DNA from 3 places in the Streptomyces sp. NPDC030245 genome. Region 3 is predicted to be linked to each of the others. Evidence: riboswitches for the same ligand, from Rfam matches in the RefSeq annotation. Region 3 holds a riboswitch; each other region holds the start of a gene.
The links. Region 3 has a riboswitch for cyclic di-AMP ahead of ACZ4Z4_RS26870 (transglycosylase SLT domain-containing protein). Riboswitches for the same ligand answer to the same signal wherever they lie in the genome.

Region 1 (7,683 bases), on a different contig from region 3:
GTACTCGAAGCTCCTCGAAGAGCGGATCGTCTTCCTCGGCGCGCCCGTCGACGCCACCTCGGCGAACGACGTGATGGCGCAGTTCATGCACCTGGAGCACCAGGCGCCGGACCGCGACATCTCGCTGTACATCAACTCCCCCGGCGGCTCGTTCAGCGCGATGACCGCGATCTACGACACGATGCGGTACGTCAGCTGCGACGTGGAGACGATCTGCCTGGGCCAGGCCGCGTCGGGCGCCGCCGTCCTGCTCGCCGCGGGCACCCCCGGAAAACGGTTCGCCCTGCCCGGCGCGCGCGTTCTGATCCACCAGCCGGCCGTCTCCGAACCGATCCACGGCCAGGCCACGGACCTGGCGATCCAGGCCGACGAACTTCTGCGCACCAGGCGGCAGTTGGAGGAGATGCTCGTACGGCACACGGGGCAGAGTCCGGAGCGGATCACCGCGGACGTCGAACGGGACAAGATCTTCGACGCGCCCGCGGCCCTGGAGTACGGGCTCGTGGACGGCATCATCCCGAGCCGCAAGGCCTCGCTCGCCGCCCGCGACCCGAGGTGAGCCACCGATGCTGCCGCCCGAACTGCCGCCCCTGCCCGCCCTCACCCGCGCCGAGGCGGAGTTGATCGACCGCTATCTCGAAGTCGTCGACCTGCTCGGCCGCATCAATCCGGCCCGCACCGAGCACACCTACCGCGGTCTGCGCGCCGCCCAGGCCCTGGTCGGCCGGGCGGTCGCGCTGCGGGACGCGCTCGCCCTCATGCACCAGCGGGGCGAGACTGAGATGCACACGCCCACGCTGGTCCGGGCGCTGCGCGTCCTCGATGGCGAGCGGCGGGCGGGACGACTCACCGTGCCGCCCCCGCAAGGCTCCTGAAATTCCGTCGGGCGCCCCCGCTTCCGACGCCCGGACGTCCGGGGCGACTTCGAAACGGACCAGTCGGGCTACCCCGGACGGCGTACCCACGCGTCCTTATCCGCACGGTCCGAAGTTGCGTCCGGCGAGTACAGCAGGGGCGGAATTATGCATTCCGCTGCTGGTCGAGCGGTCGTCAGAGAGGGCGGCGGAACGCCGAATTCGGCAGTGTCCACCTGAACAGGTCAGTCGTGAGTAGCCTCACAAAACACCGTTTCGACTCGGTTTTCGGACCTGTTTCGGGTCAAGATCCCTTCCGACGACAAGCCCCCGCCACAGCGGCGGGGCGGTCCGGGCGGACGCCGAGTCCTGCCGCCACCCGGATGACCGGTCGACATCTGTGCAACGGCAGGAGTGGAGGACCCAGGTACGACGGGCCCGTCCGGGAAGTCCGGACGACGCCCTTGGGGTTAAGCCGCAGAGCACGACGCGGCCGGGCATCTTCGCCTGCCCGAACCCGACAGGTCATCCTTCACAGGCGGCTGACGAAGGGTTGCGCATGACCGCGCTGAATCATGTTCCGTCGCTGCTCAGCAGGACGGGGGCCGCATCGGCCCTCACGCTCGCCGTCGTGGGCGGCACCGTCGTGGCCCCCGGGCTCACGGCGGAGGCCGAGGCAGCGACACACGGAACGAAGGCGCTCAAGATCGCGGCGTCCAAGAAGGGCTCCCCGTACGGCTACGGGGCGGCCGGACCCAACCGGTTCGACTGCTCGGGCCTGACGCTCTACTCGTTCAAGAAGACGGGCAAGAAGCTGCCTCGCACGGCCGCCGCGCAGTACAACAAGACCAAGCACATCTCCAGGTCCCAGCGGACCCGTGGTGATCTGGTGTTCTTCCACTCCGGACGGAACGTCTACCACGTCGGGATCTACGCGGGTAACAACCGCATCTGGCACGCTCCCAAGAGGGGGACCGTGGTGCGCCTGGAGAAGATCTGGTCCAACAGCGTCTGGTACGGCAGGGTGCGCTGACCGCACCGTCCAGCGCGGCACTCGCGGGCCCCGGCCGAACCGGTCAGCGGGCGTCGTCACGCGAGCCGCGCTGGACGGGTGGCTGCCAGGGCAGCGCGATCCACACGGTCTTGCCGCCCTCGTCGGTGGGGCTGACAGAGAGCCTGCCGCCGCACTCGGCCGCCAGCCAGCGGATGATGACCATGCCGCGGCCGTTGTCCTGCTGGACGGCCGCAGGGAGCCGCTTGGGGTAGCGGGGGTGGCTGTCGGTGACACCGATGCGCAGCTGCTCGTCACGGTCGAGCTCCAGGTCCACGGTGAAGGTGGGCGACTGGCCCAGGGTGTGCTGCACGGCGTTGGTGGTGAGTTCGGAGACGATCAGCCTGATCGTGTCGGCCACCTCGGCGTCGCCGGGCAGGCCCCATTCCGCGAGCACGCGGGAGACGAATTTCCGGGCGGCGGGGACCGAGACAGGATCGCTCGGCAGGGTGACGGAGGCTTCCTGGTGGTCTGCCATGGCGACGTTGTCCCTTTCCCACCGGGACCGGTCTCCGGCTCGCGGCGGATGACTCGAGGACAGTCCCGGACTGGTGCTTCGCGCCAGCCTGCCACTCCTTGGCCGGTCACGGGTGGCGATCCACCGAGATGTGCATATATCTGTCGCTCGAAGCGGTGAACTCTGCTAAGGCAGACCGTATTTGGGCGTGAGAGCGGTACTTCCTCTAATCTCGCGTACTGCCCTGCCCCGCCGCCGGGAGATCCGACGGCTCCGTCCGAAAGGAGACGGGCATGCAGTACGGCCCCGCGGTGCGCCGTCGTCAGCTCGGCGCCGCCCTGCGCGCCCTGCGCGCTCACGCGGGACTCACCAGCAGCGAGGCCGCGGCCAAGGTCGGCTGGCACCAGTCCAAGGTGAGCCGGATCGAAACGGGCCGCAGTGGCGTGAAAGCCGCCGACGTACGGCTGCTGATGGAGGCATATCAGGTCAAGGACCCGCAGCGCAGTGAGCTGCTCATCGCGTTCGCCGGCGCCGACGATCCCGGCGCGGGGCGCCATCACTGGTGGAAGGCCTATCGCGGTCTGCTGCCCGCCACCTACCGCGATTTCATCAGCCTGGAATCACAGGCCAGCTGGGTGCGCACGCTGGAGACGTCCGTGGTTCCCGGCCTGTTGCAGACCTCCGAGTACGCCCGCGCGGTGACCCGGGCCGCGCTCGGCGAGCTGCCGCAGGAGCAGGTCGACGCGCTGGTGGAGGTCCGGCTCGCCCGGCAGGACGTGCTGCGCGCGGATCCGCCGCTGCGGCTCAGCGTGGTCATGGACGAGGCGGTGCTGCGGCGGCCGGTGGGCGGGGCGCGGGTCTTCGCGGGGCAGTTGGTCCGGTTGAGGGAGGCGTCCCACATGCCTCACGTTCGACTTCAGGTGTTGCCGTTCGCCGCAGGCGAGCATGTGGGATTGATCGGCCCTTTCGTTATTTTTTCATTTCCGGACATTGCTGATCTGGATGTGGTTGTTCTCGACCATTTGACGAGTAGCCTCTACCTCGAACGGAAAGAAGACCTCCAGGCGTACACGGAGGCCTTCAACTCCCTTCAGGTACAGGCGCTCTCACCCGAGGACTCATCGGATTTCATCGCCGGGCTATGCGACGGCGCGTAAGGAGGCACTATGACCGCAATGCCTCGGTACGTACCTTCCAGCACGAGAATTCAAGGTGCGCGGTGGCAGCGCAGCAGCTACAGCAACGGAATGAACAACTGTGTCGAGACGGCCACCCTCGACTCGGAACCGCTGACCGGCCTGCGTGCCGTGCGTGATTCCAAGAACATCGCAGGGCCAGCCCTGCTCTTCTCCCCCGGCCCCTGGGAGTCGTTCCTCAACTGCCTCCACTGAGCGGCCCAGGCCCCTTGCGGGCCCGGCACGCCTCACCTGGGTGCACTGCGGCTGATCACCCGTACCGCACCGGCGATCTGTGCGTCGGTGAGATCGGCGCGGGCGGTCAGCCGCAGCCGTGAGATGCCGTCCGGCACCGACGGCGGCCGGAAACAGCCCACGGCGTACCCCTCCGCCCGGCAGTCGGCGGCCCACCGCACGGCCTGCTCCGGTGACGGCGCGCGGACGGAGACGACGGCGGCGTCGGGGCGTACCGCGGACAGGCCTTCGGCCGTGAGGCGGCGGTACAGCTCGGCCGCGACCTCGCGGGCCCGCGTCGCCCGGCCGGGCTCGCGGCGCAGCAGGCGCAGGGCCGCGAGGGCGGCGCCGGCCGCGGCGGGCGCGAGGCCCGTGTCGAAGATGAAGGTGCGGGCGGCGTTCACCAGGTGCTCGATGACCCTGGCGGGGCCCAGGACGGCGCCGCCCTGGCTGCCGAGGGACTTCGACAGGGTGAGGGTGACCACGGTGTCGCCCGCGCCCGCCAACCCCGCCGCGTACGGGGCGCCCCGGCCGCCGTCGCCGAGCACCCCGAGTCCATGGGCGTCGTCGACGATCAGCCCCGCGCCGAATTCCCGGCAGGCGGCGGCCAGTTCCGCGAGCGGCGCCATGTCGCCGTCGACCGAGAACACCGAGTCGGTCACCAGGACGGCGGGGCCGCTGTGCGCGTCCAGCGTTTTGCGGACGGCCTCGGGGTCGGCGTGCGGCACCACCTGCGTCGTCCCGCGCGCGAGCCGGCACCCGTCGATCAGGGACGCGTGGTTGCCCGCATCGGAGACGATCAGTGAGCCGTGGGGGGCGAGCGCGGTGACGGCGGCGAGGTTCGCCGCGTAGCCGGAGGAGAAGACGAGGGCCGCCTCGGCGCCGCAGAAGGCGGCGAGCTCACGCTCCAGTTCGGCGTGCAGCTCGGTGGTTCCCGTGACGAGCCGGGAGCCGGTGGCACCGCCGCCCCAGCGCCGGGCCGCGGCGGCCGCGCCCTCGGTGACCTCGGGGTGCCGGGTCAGGCCCAGGTAGTCGTTTCCCGCCAGGTCGATGAGGCCGTCCGGGCCGGCGGGGCGCGGGCGCAGGGTGCGGACAAGGCCGGCGTCCGCGCGCAGCCGCGCCTGCTCGTCGAGCCAGCCGAACGCGTCGCGCGGTGCGCGGCCGAGGGCGCCGTCCGGCGCTCTGTCCGGCGCGGTGGACGCGCCCGTCACGGGGTGCCTGTTTGTAGACATTGCACAGACCTTAGTCGTCGTGCCACCTGGCCAGGGTGTGGCAATACCCACACCTCAAACCGTTTCTGTTGTGCGAACTCTCCTTGGCCCGGCAGGCTGCCGTGCGTAAGGATCAGCGCCATGGACCTGCTGAACACGCTGGTGGACAAGGGGCTTCGGCGCGAACTGCCGACCCGTGAAGAGGCGCTGGCCGTCCTGGCCACCTCCGACGACGAACTCCTGGACGTAGTGGCCGCCGCCGGGAAGGTGCGGCGGCAGTGGTTCGGGCGACGGGTGAAACTCAACTATCTGGTCAACCTCAAGTCGGGCCTGTGTCCCGAGGACTGCTCGTACTGTTCGCAGCGCCTCGGCTCCAAGGCCGAGATCCTGAAGTACACCTGGCTGAAGCCCGACGAGGCCTCGCAGGCCGCGGCGGCCGGGGTCGCGGGCGGCGCCAAGCGGGTCTGTCTGGTGGCGAGCGGGCGCGGCCCGACGGACCGTGACGTCGACCGGGTCGCGCAGACCATCGCGGCCGTCAAGGAGCAGAACGAGGGCGTTGAGGTCTGTGCCTGCCTCGGTCTGCTCTCGGACGGCCAGGCGGAGCGGCTGCGGGGTGCGGGCGCCGACGCGTACAACCACAACCTCAACACCTCCGAGGCGACGTACGCGGACATCACCAAGACCCACACCTACGCCGACCGCGTGGACACCGTGCAGAAGGCGCACGCGGCGGGGCTCTCCGCCTGCTCGGGGCTGATCGCGGGCATGGGCGAGCGGGACGAGGACCTCGTCGACGTCGTCTTCTCGCTGCGCGAGCTCGACCCGGACTCGGTGCCGGTGAACTTCCTGATCCCCTTCGAGGGCACGCCGCTGGCCAAGGAGTGGAACCTCACGCCGCAGCGCTGTCTGCGCATCCTCGCGATGGTCCGGTTCGTCTGCCCGGACATCGAGGTGCGCATCGCGGGCGGCCGGGAGGTGCATCTGCGCTCGATGCAGCCGCTCGCCCTGAACATCGCCAACTCCATCTTCCTGGGCGACTACCTGACCAGCGAGGGCCAGGCCGGCAAGGCCGACCTGGAGATGATCGCGGACGCCGGGTTCGAGGTCGAGGGCACGGACCAGGTGACGCTGCCGCGGCACCGCGCCGAGGCGGCGGCCGCCGCGGCCGGTGGCTGTGGCTCGCACGACGGCGGCGGGTGCGGTCCGTGCGGGAGCTCCGAGCCGGCCGCCGCGCCCGCGGCACAGACCCCGGCCGCGGACGCGACCGGTTCCGGCGAGGCGCGCACGGACCTGGTGGCGGTACGCCGCCGGGGCGCGGGAACGGACCTGGCCCCCAATGCCTGACCTCTCCACGGCGGAGCTGCTCGCCCTCGACCGGCAGCACGTCTGGCACCCCTACGGGCCGATGCCGGGCCGCCAGGAACCCCTGGTCGTCGAGTCCGCGAGCGGCGTCCGGATGCGCATGGCGGGCGGCGGCGAGCTGATCGACGGCATGTCGTCCTGGTGGTCGGCGATCCACGGGTACAACCACCCCGTGCTCAACGACGCGGTCCGCGGCCAGCTGGACCGCATGAGCCACGTCATGTTCGGCGGGCTGACGCACGAGCCCGCCGTCGCGCTCGCCAAGCGCCTCGTCGACATCACACCCGACGGTCTGGAGCACGTCTTCCTCTCCGACTCGGGTTCCGTCGCGGTCGAGGTCGCGGTCAAGATGTGCCTCCAGCACTGGCGCTCGCTCGGCCGGCCCGAGAAGCGGCGGATGCTGACGTGGCGCGGCGGCTACCACGGCGACACCTGGCAGCCGATGGCCGTGTGCGACCCCAAGGGCGGTATGCACGAGCTGTGGCAGGGGGTGCTGCCGCAGCAGGTGTTCGCCGACGCGCCGCCCGGCGGGTTCGACGCGTACGAGGAGTCGTACGCCGAGCACCTCCATGAGCTCGTCGGGCGGCACGCCGACGAACTCGCCGCGGTGATCGTCGAGCCCGTGGTGCAGGGGGCCGGTGGGATGCGGTTCCACTCCCCCGGCTACCTGCGCGCTCTTCGGGAGGCGTGCGACGCCCATGACGTGCTCCTGGTGTTCGACGAGATCGCCACGGGCTTCGGCCGTACGGGCGCGCTGTTCGCGGCCGATCACGCGGGTGTCTCCCCCGATGTGATGTGCGTCGGCAAGGCGCTGACCGGCGGCTATCTGTCGATGGCCGCGACGCTCTGCACGGCGCGGGTCGCCGACGGCATCTCGCGGGGCGAGGTGCCGGTGCTGGCGCACGGGCCGACGTTCATGGGCAATCCGCTGGCGGCGGCGGTGGCCGGCGCCTCGATCGACCTGCTGCTCGGGCAGGACTGGCCGACCGAGGTCAAGCGCATCGAGTCGGGTCTGCGGGACGGCCTGGCCGAGGCCGCCGCGCTCCCCTCGGTGCGGGAGGTCCGCGTCCTCGGGGCGATCGGTGTCGTACAGCTGGACCATCCGGTGGACATGGCCGCGGCGACGCGTGCGGCGGTGCGCGAGGGCGTGTGGGTGCGGCCGTTCCGCGACCTGATCTACACGATGCCGCCGTTCGTCACGGGCGACGACGACGTGGCGCAGATCGCGCGCGCGGTGTGCGCGGCGGCGAAGGAGGGGTGACGTGACGGTGATCGTGGTGTCCGGTACAGGCACGGAGATCGGCAAGACGGTGACGACCGCCGCGGTGGCCGCGGTGGC
Region 2 (7,683 bases), on a different contig from region 3:
CACGTTCCCGCGGACCCACTCCACGATCGACGTGGTGGTGGCCCCGGGCGTGAAGATCTCCGCGACGCCCTTCTCCTTCAGCGGTGCGATGTCCGCCTCCGGGATGATGCCGCCACCGAACACCTTGATGTCCTCCGCGTCCCGTTCCTTCAAGAGCTCCAACACCCGCGCGAACAGCGTGTTGTGCGCTCCGGAGAGGATGGAGAGGCCGATCGCGTCGGCGTCCTCCTGGATCGCGGTGTCCACCACCTGCTCGGGCGTCTGGTGCAGCCCGGTGTAGATGACCTCCATACCGGCGTCGCGCAACGCCCGCGCGATCACCTTGGCCCCGCGATCGTGCCCGTCGAGCCCCGGCTTGGCGACCACCACGCGGATCGGCCCGGCTGCCACACCCATCACTGCCTCCATGTACCGATATCCGTAACCGACAACAGTCTGTCCCGGCACAGATACCCCGCGCCGCACCGGCCGGGGAAGTGAACGAACGTTATCCCCAGCATCGCGCAAGCGGCAGTTTCACGGTGGAGAGGGAGGGGGAAATCACACGTGGGACACGTTCGCTGCGCGCCCGTCCGTAACCCAGGGGTTCACGCTCCGCATCCGGACCAGGCGCGAGGGGAGCCGCAACGAGACGCCGGGCCACCGCGCCGGCAGCCGCACGGCGTGGTGACACCGCGCATCGGCGATGCAACGGGGGCAAGGAGTCACCGCAGAGCGGTGGCCGGGATCGCCATCGCACAGCCGACTCCTCGACCACGACTCCCCCTAGGGCACACGGGGGACAGAGCCTCCCTTCCGTGCGCCAAACGGGAGGTCGACGATGCCGGTCACCAAGGCTCACGCGGGGGCGCGCCCCTTTCGCCCGCTCGGTTCGCTGCTGCCGAAAATCCTCGGCCTGACCCCACTCCCGGCCCTCCCGTCTCTTCCATCCCTCCCGTCTCTCCCGTTTCTCCCCGCCCTGCCGGCCAAAGTGGCCGGGCTCTCCGTGGCCCTGCTGAAGGCGACCGCCCTGGAGCTGACGATCCTCGCGGGCCACGTGCTCCTCTACCCCTCCGGCATCGCCCAGGAGCGCAGGCCGGCCCCGGTCCAGCCACCCCCCGGCGCTCCCCGCCTGCCCCCGGACGGCAGGCCTCCGGTCCTACTCCTGCACGGCTTCATCGACAACCGCTCCGTCTTCGTACTGCTGCGCCGCGCGCTCTCCCAGCACGGCCGCCGGGTGGAGACCCTCAACTACTCCCCGCTGACCTGCGACATCCGCGTCGCCGCCGAATTACTCGGCCGCCACATCGAGGAGATCTGCGAGCGCACGGGACACGCCCGGGTCGACATCGTCGGACACAGCCTCGGCGGCCTGATCGCCCGCTATTACGTACAGCGGCTCGACGGTGACGCACGCGTGCGCACGCTGGTCACGCTCGGCACCCCGCACGCCGGCACCCGCGTCGTGCCGCTCGCCGACGCCCACCCGATCGTCCGGCAGATGCGTCCCGGCTCCGACGTGATCCAGGAACTCAAGGAGCCCGCACAGGGCTGCCGCACGCAGTTCGTGAGTTTCTGGAGCGACCTGGACCAGATCATGGACCCGCTGGAGACGGCCTGCGTCGACCACCCCGACCTGCTCGCGCAGAACGTCCGCGTGACCGGCATCGGGCATCTCGCGCTGCCGGTGCACCCCGCCGTCGCGAACGGCATACGCCAGGCACTCGACCTGGCGAATCCGGGAGCCGACGCCAAGAGCGCGCCGGGCGGACTGACGGTCGCCTGAACCGGACCGACCCCATCCGTCACTCCCCACCCCGCACCCCCGCACGCCCTCACTCCTATCGAACGAACCTCGAACGCAGAGCCAAGGCTGTGCCCACAGTCCCCCGAAAGACGGCCGAATGCCCGTTTCCTGAAACCGTGAAACCTGCCGAAGATTGTCGCGCCCGTATACCGCCGGGTACAGTCGCCGCACTGCTCCGCCCCTGCTGCCGAGGCGAAAGAGAAGTTGGTGAACGATCGTCACCCGTCGGGGAGCTCGACTCCCCCGTCCTCGGCACCCGGCGCCGACCAACCGCACTACCCGACGTACGACCAACAGAGCGCCGAGCACGGCGGCTACGGCTACGACACCTACTCCACCGGCACCTTCGCCGCCACCGGTTTCGACACCGGAAGCTTCGACACCGGTACTTTCGCCACCGACCCGCTCTTCGGTGACATGCCCGGCGCCGGGCAGGACACGGGCCAGTGGGCGACCACCACGGCCACCCCGGCCCCGCCGCAGCGGACGACGCTCGCCGAGGACCCGTACGCGGCGCAGTACTACGCCGAGACGTACGACACCGGCAGTTACGACACCGCCTCCATGTGGTCGACCGGTGGCTACCAGCAACTCGCCGACATCCCCTCGCAGCAGGGCCCCGACTCCACGGGCCAGTGGGACACCACCGCCTGGGACCGGACGCCGCAGGCCGGCGAGTGGGACACGCAGACTTTCGACACGAGCGCGTACGACCCGCAAGACCGGCATGACGAGGCCTCGCCGCACGAAGCGGAGCGCTCCGACCTCGACCAGTACGCGCTCGACGCCGACGCCGAAGCCGCGTACGGGACGGACTCCGAGGCGGTCGCCGCGGATCCCGGGAGCGCCGCTCCCCGCGCGTCCCGCGCCTCCCGCGGAAAGGGTGGCGGCGCCGACGGCGGCCGCTCCAGGACCCGCCGCCGGACCCCCGCCAAACGCTCCGCCCTGTTCACCGTCGCGGTGCCCTCGGCCTGCGTGATGGGCGTCGCCGGAGTGGCCGCCGCGTCGGTGGGCAACTTCGGCGGGGACGACGAGAAGAAGGAAGCGGCAGCGTCGGCTCCGGACACCGCGCCCGTGCAGCCCGCCGCCGCCAACAACCAGCTGGACACCCAGCTGGCCAATCTCTCCGCCGACGCCGGCGACTTCGCGGACCGCGCGAGCCGCACGCAGGAACGCATCGACCTCAAGGCCGAGAAGGTGGCCGCCCAGAAGAAGGCGGCGGCCGAGGCGGCGCGCAAGGAGCGGCTGCGCCCCAAGTTCGCCCTGCCGGTGAAACAGCACGGCCTCAGCGCGCAGTACGGCCAGGCGGGCGTCAACTGGATGTCGGCGCACTCCGGCATCGACTTCCCGGTGTCGTACGGCAGCGAGGTCTTCGCCGCGACCGACGGCACGGTGACGACCAAGTGGAACAGCGCCTACGGCAACATGGCGATCGTCACCGCGAAGGACGGCACGGAGACGTGGTACTGCCACCTCTCCACGCACAAGATCTCCAGCGGTCCCGTGAAGGCGGGCGAGACCATCGCCTTCTCAGGGAACTCCGGCAACTCCACAGGACCGCACCTGCACTTCGAGGTGCGGCCCGCCGGCGGCTCGGCGATCGACCCGCTGCCGTGGCTCCGCAGCCACGGCCTCGACCCGACGTAACGTAACTCCGGCCGCCGGCCTGCCGGTCAGAGCTTTTCCACCGGCGCGTACCTCAGCAGCAGGCGCTTGGGCTTGGGCTCTCCGAAGTCCACCGTCGCCTCGGCGTTCGCACCTGTCCCCTTCACTCCGACCACGGTCCCGAGGCCGAACTGGTCGTGCGTGACCCGGTCGCCGACGGCGAGCGACACCACCGGCTTCTCCGACGCGCGGCGCGTGGCGAAGCCCTGCGCCCCGCCGGAACGCGAGCGCGAGGAGGACAGCGTCGAGGCGATGCCCGCGGCGGGCCCGGACGACGCGGGCGCGCCCATCGAACCGGTCCGCTTCCAGTCCAGGTGCGTGTCCGGGATCTCCTCGAGGAAACGCGACGGCGGGTTGTACGACGGCTGGCCCCAGGCGCTGCGCATCGAGGACCGCGTCAGATAGAGCCGCTCACGCGCGCGTGTGATGCCCACGTAGGCGAGGCGGCGCTCCTCCTCCAGCTCCTTGACCTGTCCGAGGGCGCGCATGTGCGGGAAGACGCCGTCCTCCATGCCGGTCAGGAAGACGACGGGGAATTCGAGGCCCTTGGCGGTGTGCAGGGTCATGAGTGTGATGACTCCGGAGCCGTCGTCCTCCTCGTCGGGGATCTGGTCGGAGTCGGCGACCAGGGCGACGCGCTCCAGGAAGTCGGAGAGCGTACCGGCCGGGGCGGTCCCCTCCTCGCCCTCGGCGGCCGCGCTGTTGTCCTGCTCGAACTCCAGCGCCACGGCGGCGAGCTCCTGGAGGTTCTCGATGCGCGTCTCGTCCTGCGGGTCGGTCGATGCCTGCAACTCGGCGAGGTAACCGGTGCGTTCGAGCACGGCTTCCAGGACGACGGCCGGTCCTGCGCCGGACTCGACGATGGTCCGCAGCTCCTCCATGAGCGTGTTGAAACGCTTGACGGCGTTGGTGGAGCGGGCCGCCATTCCGTACGCCTCGTCGACGCGGCGCAGGGCCTGCGGGAAGGAGATCTTCTCGCGCTGCGAGAGCGCGTCGATCATGGCTTCGGCGCGGTCACCGATGCCCCTCTTCGGCACGTTCAGGATGCGGCGCAGCGGGACCGCGTCCTCGGGGTTGGCGAGAACGCGCAGGTAGGCCAGCACATCGCGGACCTCCTTGCGCTCGTAGAAGCGGACGCCGCCGACGACCTTGTAGGGCAGGCCGACGCGGATGAAGATCTCTTCGAAGACACGGGACTGGGCGTTCGTCCGGTAGAAGATCGCGACGTCGCCGGCCTTGGCCTCGCCCGCGTCGGTGAGGCGGTCGATCTCGTCGGCGACGAACTGGGCCTCGTCGTGCTCGGTGTCGGCGACGTATCCGGTGATGCGTGCGCCCTCGCCCTGGTTGGTCCAGAGGTTCTTGGGGCGGCGGCTCTCGTTCCGCTCGATGACCGCGTTGGCGGCGGTCAGGATCGTCTGCGTGGAGCGGTAGTTCTGCTCCAGGAGGATCGTCGTCGCGTCGGTGTAGTCCTCCTCGAACTGGAGGATGTTGCGGATCGTGGCGCCGCGGAAGGCGTAGATGGACTGGTCGGCGTCGCCCACCACGCACAGCTCCGCCGGGTCGTCCCCCTCGCCTCCGGAGGGGCCGACCAGCTCGCGCACCAGCGCGTACTGCGCGTGGTTCGTGTCCTGGTACTCGTCCACCATGACGTGCCGGAAACGGCGCCTGTAGTGCTCGGCGACGTCCGGGAAGGCGCGCAGCAGGTGGACCGTCGTCATGATCAGGTCGTCGAAGTCCAGCGCGTTCGCCTCGCGGAGGCGCGACTGGTACATGGCGTAGGCCTGGGCGAGGGTCTTCTCGAAGCCGTCGGCAGCCTGACCTGCGAAGTCCTCTTCGTCAATCAGCTCGTTCTTCAGGTTCGAGATCTTGGCGCTGAACGACTTCGGCGGGAACTTCTTCGGGTCGAGGTCCAGGTCGCGGCAGACCAGGGCCATGAGGCGCTTGGAGTCCGCGGCGTCGTAGATCGAGAAGGAGGAGGTGAAGCCCAGCTTCTTGTACTCGCGGCGGAGGATGCGGACGCAGGCGCTGTGGAAGGTGGACACCCACATCGCGTTCGCCCGGGGGCCGACGAGCTGCTCGACGCGCTCCTTCATCTCGCCCGCGGCCTTGTTCGTGAAGGTGATCGCGAGGATCTGGCCGGGGTGCACGCCGCGCTCGGCGAGGAGGTACGCGATGCGGTGGGTCAGCACACGGGTCTTGCCGGAGCCGGCGCCGGCCACGATGAGCAGGGGGGAGCCGGCGTGCACGACGGCCGCGCGCTGGTTCTCGTTCAGCCCGTCGAGGAGCGACGCCGGGTCGATGACCGGGCGCGGGGCGCCGTCGCGGTAGTGCGACTCCCGGGTCATGGGCGCGTCGAACTTCCCGTCGAACAAATCGTCCGGAATGGGCTCCGGAGCGCTGTCCTCGGGCGGCGGCGGAGGCGCTTCGTCCGCGGCCCGGGAGGGCTGCAGGTCCGCCAGGAAGCTGTCATCAAAGAGGCTGCTCATCGCCTCCCGAGTCTAGGCGGCCCCACTGACAACCCGCTGCGGTTCCGGACACACCCCGGCCTTCCTACGCCTCTTCCTACGCCGCGCTCGCACGCGATCACACTCCGCTACGCCTCCACCCCCTCGCCGCCCTGCCCGCATCAAGGGCCTCGTAAAGTCACGAAAATGTATCGGGCATATCGAACATCAACCTTCACAGGAGTGACACGGGTTGGCTAGCGTGCCCGGCGGGCCACTCGCCCCCCACCGGCGAACCCCGCCGGGAACGGGTGGCCTCCGCCGAGTCCGACGTGTTCGGAGCCGGGGACCCACCAGAACCTTGGGGTGAATCGGTCCCGTACGAAGTACGGGACTGTAGGGCAGCCTTCCGAACCACCCGCCCGAACCCGACAGCTAACCCGGTAGGCGGTCTACGGAAGGAGTCGCCTCCCTTGGCGTCGCACCGCAAGCCGCGGACCCGTACAACCGGCATACGCACGGCCCCCGCCATCGGCATCACGACGGCAGCCCTCACCTCCGTCGCCCTCCTGGCACAGAGCGCGCAGGCGGCGCCCTCCGCGCCGACGAAGCCCAGCCTCGAAGAGGTCCAGAAGAAGGTCGACGAGCTCTACCAGCAGGCCGGCGTGGCCACCCAGAAGTACAACTCGGTCAAGGAGCGCACCGACAAGCAGCGCAAGAAGGTCGACCGCCTGCTCGACGACGTGGCCAGGCGCACGGATGAGCTGAACGACGCACGCGAGGAGCTGGGCTCGTTCGCCGCTGCCCAGTACCGCACGGGTGCCGTCTCGGAGACGGCCGCGATGATGCTCGCCGACGACCCGCAGGGCTACTTCGACCAGAACCACCTGGCGGACCGGCTGACCTCGCGGCAGAAGAAGGCGGTCGACGACTACCAGGCGCAGCAGGCGTCGGCGACCGAGCAGCGTACGAAGGCCGCGAAGAGCCTCAAGACGCTGAGCGACTCCCGGGACGACCTCAGGACGAGCAAGCGGACCGTCCAGAAGAAGCTGGGCGACGCGCGTGAGCTCCTTTCGAAGCTGACCGCCGAGGAGAAGGCGCGGCTCGCGGAGATCGAGCGGAAGAAGAAGCAGGAGGCCAAGCGCAAGGCCGAGAAGCTGGCCCGCGAGCAGGCCGCGGAGGCGGAGCGCGAGCGGAAGGCCGAGGAGGCGGCGCAGCGGGAGAAGGAGCGGGAGGCCGACCAGGGCTCTGGTTCCGGATCCGGCTCCGGTTCTGGTTCTGGTTCCGACGCGGGCTCGGGTTCGGACTCCGGTTCCGGCTCCGGCTCCGGAAGCACCGACGGCAGCTACGCCACCAAGGCCGCGAAGGTCATCGATTTTGCGGAGGGTCAGATCGGCAAGCCGTACGTCTGGGGCGCCACCGGCCCCGACTCCTACGACTGCTCCGGACTCACCCAGGACGCCTGGAAGGCCGCGGGGATCTCCCTGCCGCGCACCACATGGGACCAGGTCAAGGTCGGCACGACCGTGAAGACCGCCGATGCCAAGCCGGGTGACCTTGTGTTCTTCTACGACGACATCAGTCACGTGGGGATCTACATCGGCAACGGCAAGATGATCCACGCCCCGAAGCCGGGCGCGAACGTCCGCGTCGAGTCGATCTATTACATGCCGATCCACAGCGTGGTACGCCCCGCTTGAGAACGAAGGCCCCTCGCAGCAGCGAGACGCCCCCTCTACGCGCGCGTGGCCCGCATCCTCCCCGGATGCGTTGTCCTGGGCCGGCGGG
Region 3 (7,683 bases):
GCGCTGGAGGCGGCCGGTCTGGCGGGGGAGCTGGCCGCGGCGATGGACTCCACCGAGTACGACACGGCGCTGCGCGCCTCGCACCGCGCCGGCATGGACCGGGTCGGCTACGACGTGGGCACCCCGGTGATCGCCGTGGACGGCAACGCGTTCTTCGGCCCGGTGGTCACGCCCGTCCCGCGGGGCGAGGCCGCGGCCAAGCTGTGGGACGGCGTGCTGCTGGTCACCGCGACGGACGGGTTCTTCGAGCTCAAGCGCACCCGGGACCGCAAGCCGGCCTTCGACTGACCGGGGCCGTCCGGCGGCCCGCGCCCCGCTCCTGCGCGGGCCGCCTGACGCTGCGCCACACGGATGGCGCCGATCCCCGCCCCCGCGGCGCCCGCCCCCGTCAGGATGTGACCCAGCACGGTCACCGCACGCACACAGGCGGCCGTCGCGCCGTGCGCCGAGACACGTCGACAGGAGCAGATGATGAAGTTCCGAACCTACGTCGAGCCGCCCGAGCCCATGCGGGGCCTGGAAGTTCCCGCAGAGGTCGTGGAGAAGCTCGACGGAGGCAAACGGCCGGCCGTGACCATCACGGTCAACGGGCACTCCTGGAACAGCCGGCTCGCGATCATGCGGGGCCGCCATCTGATCGGCTTCAGCAAGGCCAACCGGGAGGCCGCCGGGGTGGAGACCGGTGAGGAGGTCGAGGTGGAACTCGTCCTGGACACCGAGCCCCGCGTCCTGGTCGAACCGGACGACTTCGTCCGGGCCCTGGACGCCGACCCGATCGCCCGCAAGGTCTACGACCGGTTGTCGCCCAGCCGCAAGAGGGCGCACGTGCACGCCATCGAGAGCGCGAAGAAGCCCGAGACGCGCCAACGGCGGATCGACAAGGCGGTGGCGGCGCTGCGCGACGAGGCGTTCGCCTGACCACACCGCCCGCACCCACTCCCCTCCCTTCCCCTGCGCCCGCTTCCCCGCGGGCGCTCTCCCGCGTACGCGCATGTGACAGGCTCATGGCATTCTCTGACGGTCGTGGCGCCACGCGCGCCACTCCCGCCTGCCCCTTTCACCAAGAACCAAGAACCACAGGATCAGGAAACACAGAGAACACATGAGCACTCAGCGCACCACCCCGTACCGCCGGCGCATCGGCCTCGCGGCTCTTGCCACCGTCACCGCCCTCTCGCTGGCCGCGTGCGGCGGTGGGTCGGGCAAGAAGAGCAGGTCCGGTGGCGGGGCCGGCGGGGCCTCGGAGGCGGGTCAGGCGCCCAAGAACCTCAAGCTCGGGCAGGCCGGGCCGGTGCAGGAGATAACCAAGTACAAGAAGACCGGCAAGTTCTCCCTCACGCCGACGAAGGTCACCCTGGGCAAGCCGGCCGACCTCGACGAGCTGAACGACCAGAAGAAGTACAAGGACCTGAAGGTCGCCTGGATCTATGTGAAGGCCCAGCACGTGGGCGGTTCCGCGGTCAAGGAGCCGATGGTGATGAGCGACGTGAGCGGCGAGACCTCCGCGGGCGCGCCCGCCACGAAGTTCATCCTCATCGGCGACCTCTCCAGCCGGCCCGCCGACTGCGTCGGCAATGACGGCAACAAGAGCCTGGAGGGCGACGACATCTGGAAGAAGGGCGAGACGCGCACCGTGTGCGAGCCCTACCTCATCCCCGCCGACGCCACGCTGAAGGCGGTGACGTACTCGCAGGGGTACTACAAGGAGCCGCTCAAGTGGGCCGTGCGGTAGCACGGCGGGGCCCGTTCGGGTGGAGAGGGCGGGCTCAGCCGTTACCCGGCCCCGCTGCCGCGGCAGGTGACATGGCGACAGTACCTGCATGTTCCTCGGCAGCCGCAGCGGTGCGGTGGTGAGGAGGGATACGTCCCGTCCCGCCACCGCGCCGTGCTCCGGGCGGCAGATGGCAGGGGCCGGGCGGCAGATGGCAGGTGCCGGCCACGGAAGGCAAGGACCCGATGACTGATGCCACGGTCCCGGGCGGGCGTGCGGTGCTGCTGGACCGTCTGCGGGCCGCCGCGGCGGCTTCGGCCGCGCAGGGTGAGTGCTGGCCCGTGCTGCTCGCCGACCTGCTCGGCGGCATGGGAGCCACCTGGCGGGAGTCGGCCGAGGTGTGCGCCGACGCCGCGTGGCAGGCGCGCGCCATGGGGCGCAGCGCGCTGCTGCTGCTGGAACCGCAGGACATCGCCCGGTACGACGAGCCGACCGCGGCGCGCGCCCTGCGCCACCTCTACCTCAACAGCCTGCGCTACGACTTCCGCCGGCACGGCATCGAGGAGCTCTTCGACACCCTGGCCGCGCACGGCGGAGGTGAACTCGACTGCTACTCACGGGCGTTGTGGGCCTTCGCCCTGCTCGCCCGGTCCGACAGCAGCGGATACCCGCTCATGGACGAGGTGCTGGCGCAGGCCGGTGACCATGCCAAGACGCTGCATGTCCTGTTGCACGGGCTGTGGCTGGCCCATGGCCTGGCCGGCCGCGAACAAGCCATGCTGCACATCCTGGGCCAGGCGGCGTTCGCCGACCGGAGCGACCCGATCGCGCTGTTCCGCGAGGCGACGGCTCACCGCGGCCTGGGCCACTACACGCAGGCGCTGGCGGCCATCGACGAGGCCGTGGAGCACCTGTCGCCGGCGGCGGTGACCATCCATGACGACCTCGCCCGCGAACGCTCCCTGATCATCGCCATGCACGAGCTGGGGCGTCCGGCACAGTCGTGAAAGGCTGGACGCATGAGGGGCGGACGGGACGAGAACCCGGAACTGTGGACGTTCCTGGAAGCACTGCACGAGGGTCAGGTCCTTTCCGGCACCGTCGCGGCGATCGAGCGGTTCGGCGTCTTCGTGGCGTTGGACGACGGCCCCGATCACCCGGTCTTTCCCGGCGTCGGGTTCGTCACCATCCCCGAACTGTCCTGGCGGCGCGTCGCAACGGCCTTTGACGTCGTGCAGGTCGGACAGCGCGTGTCGGGCGAGTTCCTGCAGTTCGACACGTGGAACCTGGAGGCCAGACTGTCCTTGCGGGCGATGCGGCCGGACCCCTTCCAGGTATTCGCCGACAGCATCTCGGTGGGACAGAAACTGCACGGACGGGTCACCAAGCTGGTCCCCATCGGCGCCTTCGTGCAGGTCGCCGACGGCATCGAGGGACTGGTCCACCTGCGGGAGCTGTCCTGGACGCCCGTGCGGACCCCGTCGGATGCCGCCCGGGTGGGCGACGAGGTCACGGTGGTCGTCACCGAGATCGACCGGGAGCGGCGCAGGCTGGCCCTGTCCCGGCGGCAGGGCCCACCCGAGCGTCAGTAATCCTTGGTGACAGCAGGCGGCGGGTCAGTCGAGGCAGAACTCGTTGCCCTCGATGTCCTGCATCACGATGCACGACTCGTTGTCCTCGTCGGCGGCCAGCAGCCGCACGCGCACCGCGCCGAGCGCGACCAGGCGGGCGCATTCGGCCTCGAGCACGGCCAGGCGTTCCTCCCCCACCAGTCCGGTGCCGGCCCGCACGTCCAGGTGCACCCGGTTCTTGGCGGTCTTGCCCTCGGGCACGCGCTGGAAGAACAGGCGCGGGCCCACCCCGGTGGGATCGACGCAGGCGGCCCATGCGCCCCGCTCCTCGGCGGGCTGGGTGCGGTGGAAGTCCTCCCACGTGGCGAAGCCCTGCGGGGGCGACGGCAGGACATAGCCCAGCACCTCGCACCAGAAGCGGGCCACGCGCTCGGGTTCCGCGCAGTCGAAGGTGACTTGGAACTGCTTGATCGTTGACATCGGCGCACGATAGCAGGGGGCTGCGCCGCTCATCTTCCGGCAGGGTGGGCGCAGTTGCCGGGCGGGCGGCGGGCCTGCCCGGTCCGCGGAGGCGGCCCCGAATGGGAAAGGGAAATCCTGCGGCTGCCCCTCTTTTTTTCTGGGCAGGCGTCACTTTCTTTGACCGGCTTGCCGTTCCGCCTGCCCGCATGGAAAAGGCGGCGGGCACCCGAACCCCCACAGGCCCGCACCGGAAGCGTTATTGACGCGGTGTCCGCTTTCGGAGCCGCGGCGGCCGTGATGCCGCTTCTCCTCCCGGGAGCGGAACCCGCCAGGTCGACACCGGCACCGGCACCGGCACCGGCACCGGCACCGATATGACCGTTCTGGGACGAAAAGCAACCTTTGCGTGTGTCCGGATTCAACCGAATACTTCCCCCTTAAGCCTTTAGCGGCTTACGTGGACTTTGCCTGCACTGCGGGGCACTTGAGGGAAATACCGCCCTCTGCTGCCCGGCCGCGCCGCGCCCCACCCAGTGAAATGCGTCACGCCATACGGGCCACAGTGCCGCGAGCCGCTGAGTGCGTTTTCGTTCTGCGCAAAGAGAGTTGGGTTTTTGATCAAAGAGGGGGTGAGTTCCGGTCGCCCGGTACAAGGGCCCGTGCATTCCGCTCACCCGAATTCCGGCCTTGTTCCGCACCGGCTTTCTCGCCTAACGTCACCGTCAATCCGGATGGAACGCCGAATCCTGCCGCTGTCCGGAAACTCTCCCACCCACACTCACTCACTTACGCACGGCAGGAGCGGGGGACCCAGGTAAGCCGCCGATCCCGGTTCCGGGACGGCTCGGGGTGAAGTCGCATGTCCTGCGACCGGACATCTCCCGTCCGAACCCGACAGCTCACCCCGCAGGCGACGGAGAGGAATGCGTCATGCCCGCAAAGGGTAAGCACCGCCGCCCCAAGTCCAGCTCGCTCACCCGGGGCATCGCCGCCGCGGGCACCGGCGGCGCCGTGCTCGTTCTCCCGGTGCTCGGTGCCACCACGGCCGCCGCCGCACCGGCCACCCCGGCCGCCAAGCCCGCCGCCGCCCCCAAGACCTATGTCGTCGTCGCGGGTGACTCCCTGGCCGAGATCGCCCAGGAGCACTCCGTGAGCGGCGGCTGGCAGAAGCTGTACCAGGACAACCGCGGTGTCCTCGGCGACGACCCGAAGCTGATCCACCCCGGCATCAAGCTCACCCTGGGCGCCAAGGCCCCGGCCGCCCCCGAGCGGGCGGACCGGTCCGAGCGCGGCACCGCCGCCGAGCCCGCCGCGGTGAAGAAGTCCTACGCCAACAACCTCGACGGCTGGATCCGGCAGTCGCTCGACATCATGGCCCAGCACGGCATCCCCGGCACCTACGAGGGCATCCACCGCAACATCATGCGGGAGTCCTCCGGCAACCCGATGGCCATCAACAACTGGGACATCAACGCCGCCGCCGGCACCCCCTCCAAGGGACTCCTCCAGGTCATCGGCCCCACGTTCTCCGCCTACCACGTGCCCGGCACCTCGACGGACAGCTACGACCCGGTCGCCAACATCACCGCCGCCTGCAACTACGCGGCCGACCGCTACGGCTCCATCGACAACGTGAACGGCCCCTACTAGACCGCACACCCCACACCCCCTCCCCGGTCGGTGATGAGCCCCGGAACGCATGGCGTTCCGGGGCTCATCGGCGTAGTGGAGCCGCCGCCCATGTCAGTGGATCTGTGCAAACGCAGGTCAGTTCGGAGCCCACTCAAGGAGAATGGGCCGCTCCGGTTGTCCGTACTATCGCCGTGTCAGGGCATCTGTGTACTGAATATGGCTGTCACCCCGCAGGCCAGGGCCCCAACCCCGGTCTCGGGAAGCACACATGTGCAGCAGGCTCTCCAACTCCGGCCGCAGGTCCGGGAAAGGTTGTGCGCCCCATGTCCGAGAACGTCTCCGCCACCGAACTGACATCGCAGTACACCGCTCAAGTCCGTGCCGACCTCGAACGCAACACCAAGGAGCAGCAGCGCCTCGGTGCGGAAATCGCCTCGCTCCAGGAGCAGTTGGCGGCCCATCAGCGTGACCACGCGGTGCTGGTCAGCATCCAGCAGGCGCTCGGGGGTGAGGTGCCGGCCTCCGCGCAGCCCGCCGCCGTGGAGGAGCGGGCCGCGGTGCCCGCCCCCCGCACGGAGAAGAAGTCGGCGCAGAAGAAGTCCTCCGGCGCCGCCGCGGCAAGCAAGCGGGCCGGGGTCACCAAGGCCGCTCCCCAGAAGACGGCCCCGGGCAAGGCCGCCGCGAAGAGCGCGGACAAGAACGCGGGCAAGGGCGCCGGAAAGGCAACGGCGAAGAGTTCCGGCAAGGGGGCCGGCAAGAGCGAGGCCGCCAAGCCCGCCAAGCCGGCGCAGCCCACGCTGGTCGAGCTGATCCGCGGGCACCTGGCCGAGCAGAGCGAGCCGCGCTCGGCGGCGGAGATCGCCACGGCCCTGGGCCGGGCCCACCCGCAGCGCAACGTCAAGACGACCGTGGTGCGCACCACGCTCGAAGGGCTGGTGGCCAAGAGCCAGGCCCAGCGCAGCAAGCAGGGCACGTCCGTCTTCTACACCGCCGGTTCGGCGCCGGTGCCCGCGCAGGCCACTCCGGCCAAGGCCGAGCAGCAGGACAAGCAGCAGGGTGAGGAGCCGGGCGCGGAGCCGGCCAAGGCGCGGGGTGAGGAGCAGGCCGCCGCCGCTGCCGGCGCGTGAGACCGCGGCGGCACACCTGTGCCGGTCACCGGCCGGTCGCCGGGCCGGCGGGCGGGTGAGGGCAGGTGGATGACAGGCAGGTCAGTCGGACTGGCCTGCCTGCCGCCTGTTGTCGACTGCCACGCCTGCTGCCTGCTGCCGGGAAGCACGGCGCGGCGGGACGCGGCGGGGCGGGACGCTGCGGGGCGGGGCGGGAATGGGGCGCCCGGACGGCGCAGTACATGTGTCCCCCAAGAAGTCGTGGGGTACCCGTCGTCTCGCGATAGCGCCCCTGCCGCGTGCCACGCACGGCTGTGTGTGGCACGGTCCCGTCTCGAACGATCGGAATCCAGTGAGCGAGAAGAAGAACCCCGTGTCGGCCGCCGCGGAGAAGGCTGTGGAGAAGGTCCAGAACGCCATGCGGTCCGGAAACGAGATTCCCGGTGCTCCGGGCCCGGAGGCGGTGCCGGTGGAGGAGCCCACGAAGCCGCGTGAGCCGTTGCCGCCCAAGGCCGACCAGCGCGGTCCGCAGACCTACAGCCCGACGGGGCAGCCCACCGGGGTGCCGCAGGAGAAGGTCGCCCAGGAGGGGGCCTACCTGACCACCGCGCAGGGGGCGCGGCTGTATGAGACCGACCATTCGCTGAAGGCGGGGTCGCGCGGCCCGGTGCTGCTGCAGGACCACCATCTGCGGGAGAAGATCACTCACTTCGACCACGAGCGCATCCCCGAGCGGGTGGTGCACGCCCGCGGGGCGGCCGCGCACGGCGTCTTCCGGGCGTACGGCAGCGCCGCGGGGATCACCAAGGCGGGGTTCCTCGCCGAGGGGGTGGAGACGCCGGTGTATGTGCGGTTCTCCACCGTGCTCGGTTCGCGCGGTTCGGCCGACACGGTGCGCGACACCCGTGGCTTCGCGACGAAGTTCTACACCGACGAGGGCGTCTTCGACCTGGTCGGCAACAACATCCCGGTGTTCTTCATCCAGGACGCGATCAAGTTCCCCGACATCATCCACGCCGGCAAGCCGCATCCGGACCGGGAGATCCCGCAGGCGCAGAGCGCGCACGACACGTTCTGGGACTTCGTGACCCTGCACACCGAGGCCACCCACCACACGCTGTGGAACATGTCGGACCGCGGCATCCCGCGCTCGTACCGGATGATGGAGGGCTTCGGCGTCCACACCTTCCGGCTGGTCAAC

Region 1: linked by a shared signal. The riboswitch ahead of ACZ4Z4_RS33005 (C40 family peptidase) and the one ahead of ACZ4Z4_RS26870 (transglycosylase SLT domain-containing protein) in region 3 are both predicted to bind cyclic di-AMP.
Region 2: linked by a shared signal. The riboswitch ahead of ACZ4Z4_RS28815 (C40 family peptidase) and the one ahead of ACZ4Z4_RS26870 (transglycosylase SLT domain-containing protein) in region 3 are both predicted to bind cyclic di-AMP.

What each region holds. Positions count from the first base shown of each region.
Region 1 covers NZ_JBVICF010000015.1:13,545-21,227, forward strand. Annotated here, with positions in the region: gene ACZ4Z4_RS32995 (ATP-dependent Clp protease proteolytic subunit) at 1-559, shown strand, start outside; gene ACZ4Z4_RS33000 (hypothetical protein) at 567-875, shown strand; cyclic di-AMP (ydaO/yuaA leader) riboswitch at 1,234-1,410, shown strand; gene ACZ4Z4_RS33005 (C40 family peptidase) at 1,414-1,887, shown strand; gene ACZ4Z4_RS33010 (ATP-binding protein) at 1,931-2,383, opposite strand; gene ACZ4Z4_RS33015 (helix-turn-helix domain-containing protein) at 2,656-3,519, shown strand; gene ACZ4Z4_RS33020 (DUF397 domain-containing protein) at 3,529-3,753, shown strand; gene ACZ4Z4_RS33025 (8-amino-7-oxononanoate synthase) at 3,786-5,003, opposite strand; gene bioB (biotin synthase BioB) at 5,124-6,326, shown strand; gene ACZ4Z4_RS33035 (adenosylmethionine--8-amino-7-oxononanoate transaminase) at 6,319-7,605, shown strand; gene bioD (dethiobiotin synthase) at 7,607-7,683, shown strand, end outside.
Region 2 covers NZ_JBVICF010000011.1:314,172-321,854, forward strand. Annotated here, with positions in the region: gene ACZ4Z4_RS28795 (cobalamin B12-binding domain-containing protein) at 1-396, opposite strand, end outside; gene ACZ4Z4_RS28800 (lipase family alpha/beta hydrolase) at 821-1,765, shown strand; gene ACZ4Z4_RS28805 (M23 family metallopeptidase) at 1,994-3,433, shown strand; gene pcrA (DNA helicase PcrA) at 3,460-5,937, opposite strand; cyclic di-AMP (ydaO/yuaA leader) riboswitch at 6,205-6,360, shown strand; gene ACZ4Z4_RS28815 (C40 family peptidase) at 6,369-7,595, shown strand.
Region 3 covers NZ_JBVICF010000010.1:328,153-335,835, forward strand. Annotated here, with positions in the region: gene ACZ4Z4_RS26840 (mycothiol-dependent nitroreductase Rv2466c family protein) at 1-288, shown strand, start outside; gene ACZ4Z4_RS26845 (YdeI/OmpD-associated family protein) at 469-918, shown strand; gene ACZ4Z4_RS26850 (hypothetical protein) at 1,103-1,732, shown strand; gene ACZ4Z4_RS26855 (hypothetical protein) at 1,957-2,718, shown strand; gene ACZ4Z4_RS26860 (S1 RNA-binding domain-containing protein) at 2,731-3,303, shown strand; gene ACZ4Z4_RS26865 (VOC family protein) at 3,328-3,762, opposite strand; cyclic di-AMP (ydaO/yuaA leader) riboswitch at 4,518-4,672, shown strand; gene ACZ4Z4_RS26870 (transglycosylase SLT domain-containing protein) at 4,675-5,394, shown strand; gene ACZ4Z4_RS26875 (hypothetical protein) at 5,700-6,503, shown strand; gene ACZ4Z4_RS26880 (catalase) at 6,835-7,683, shown strand, end outside.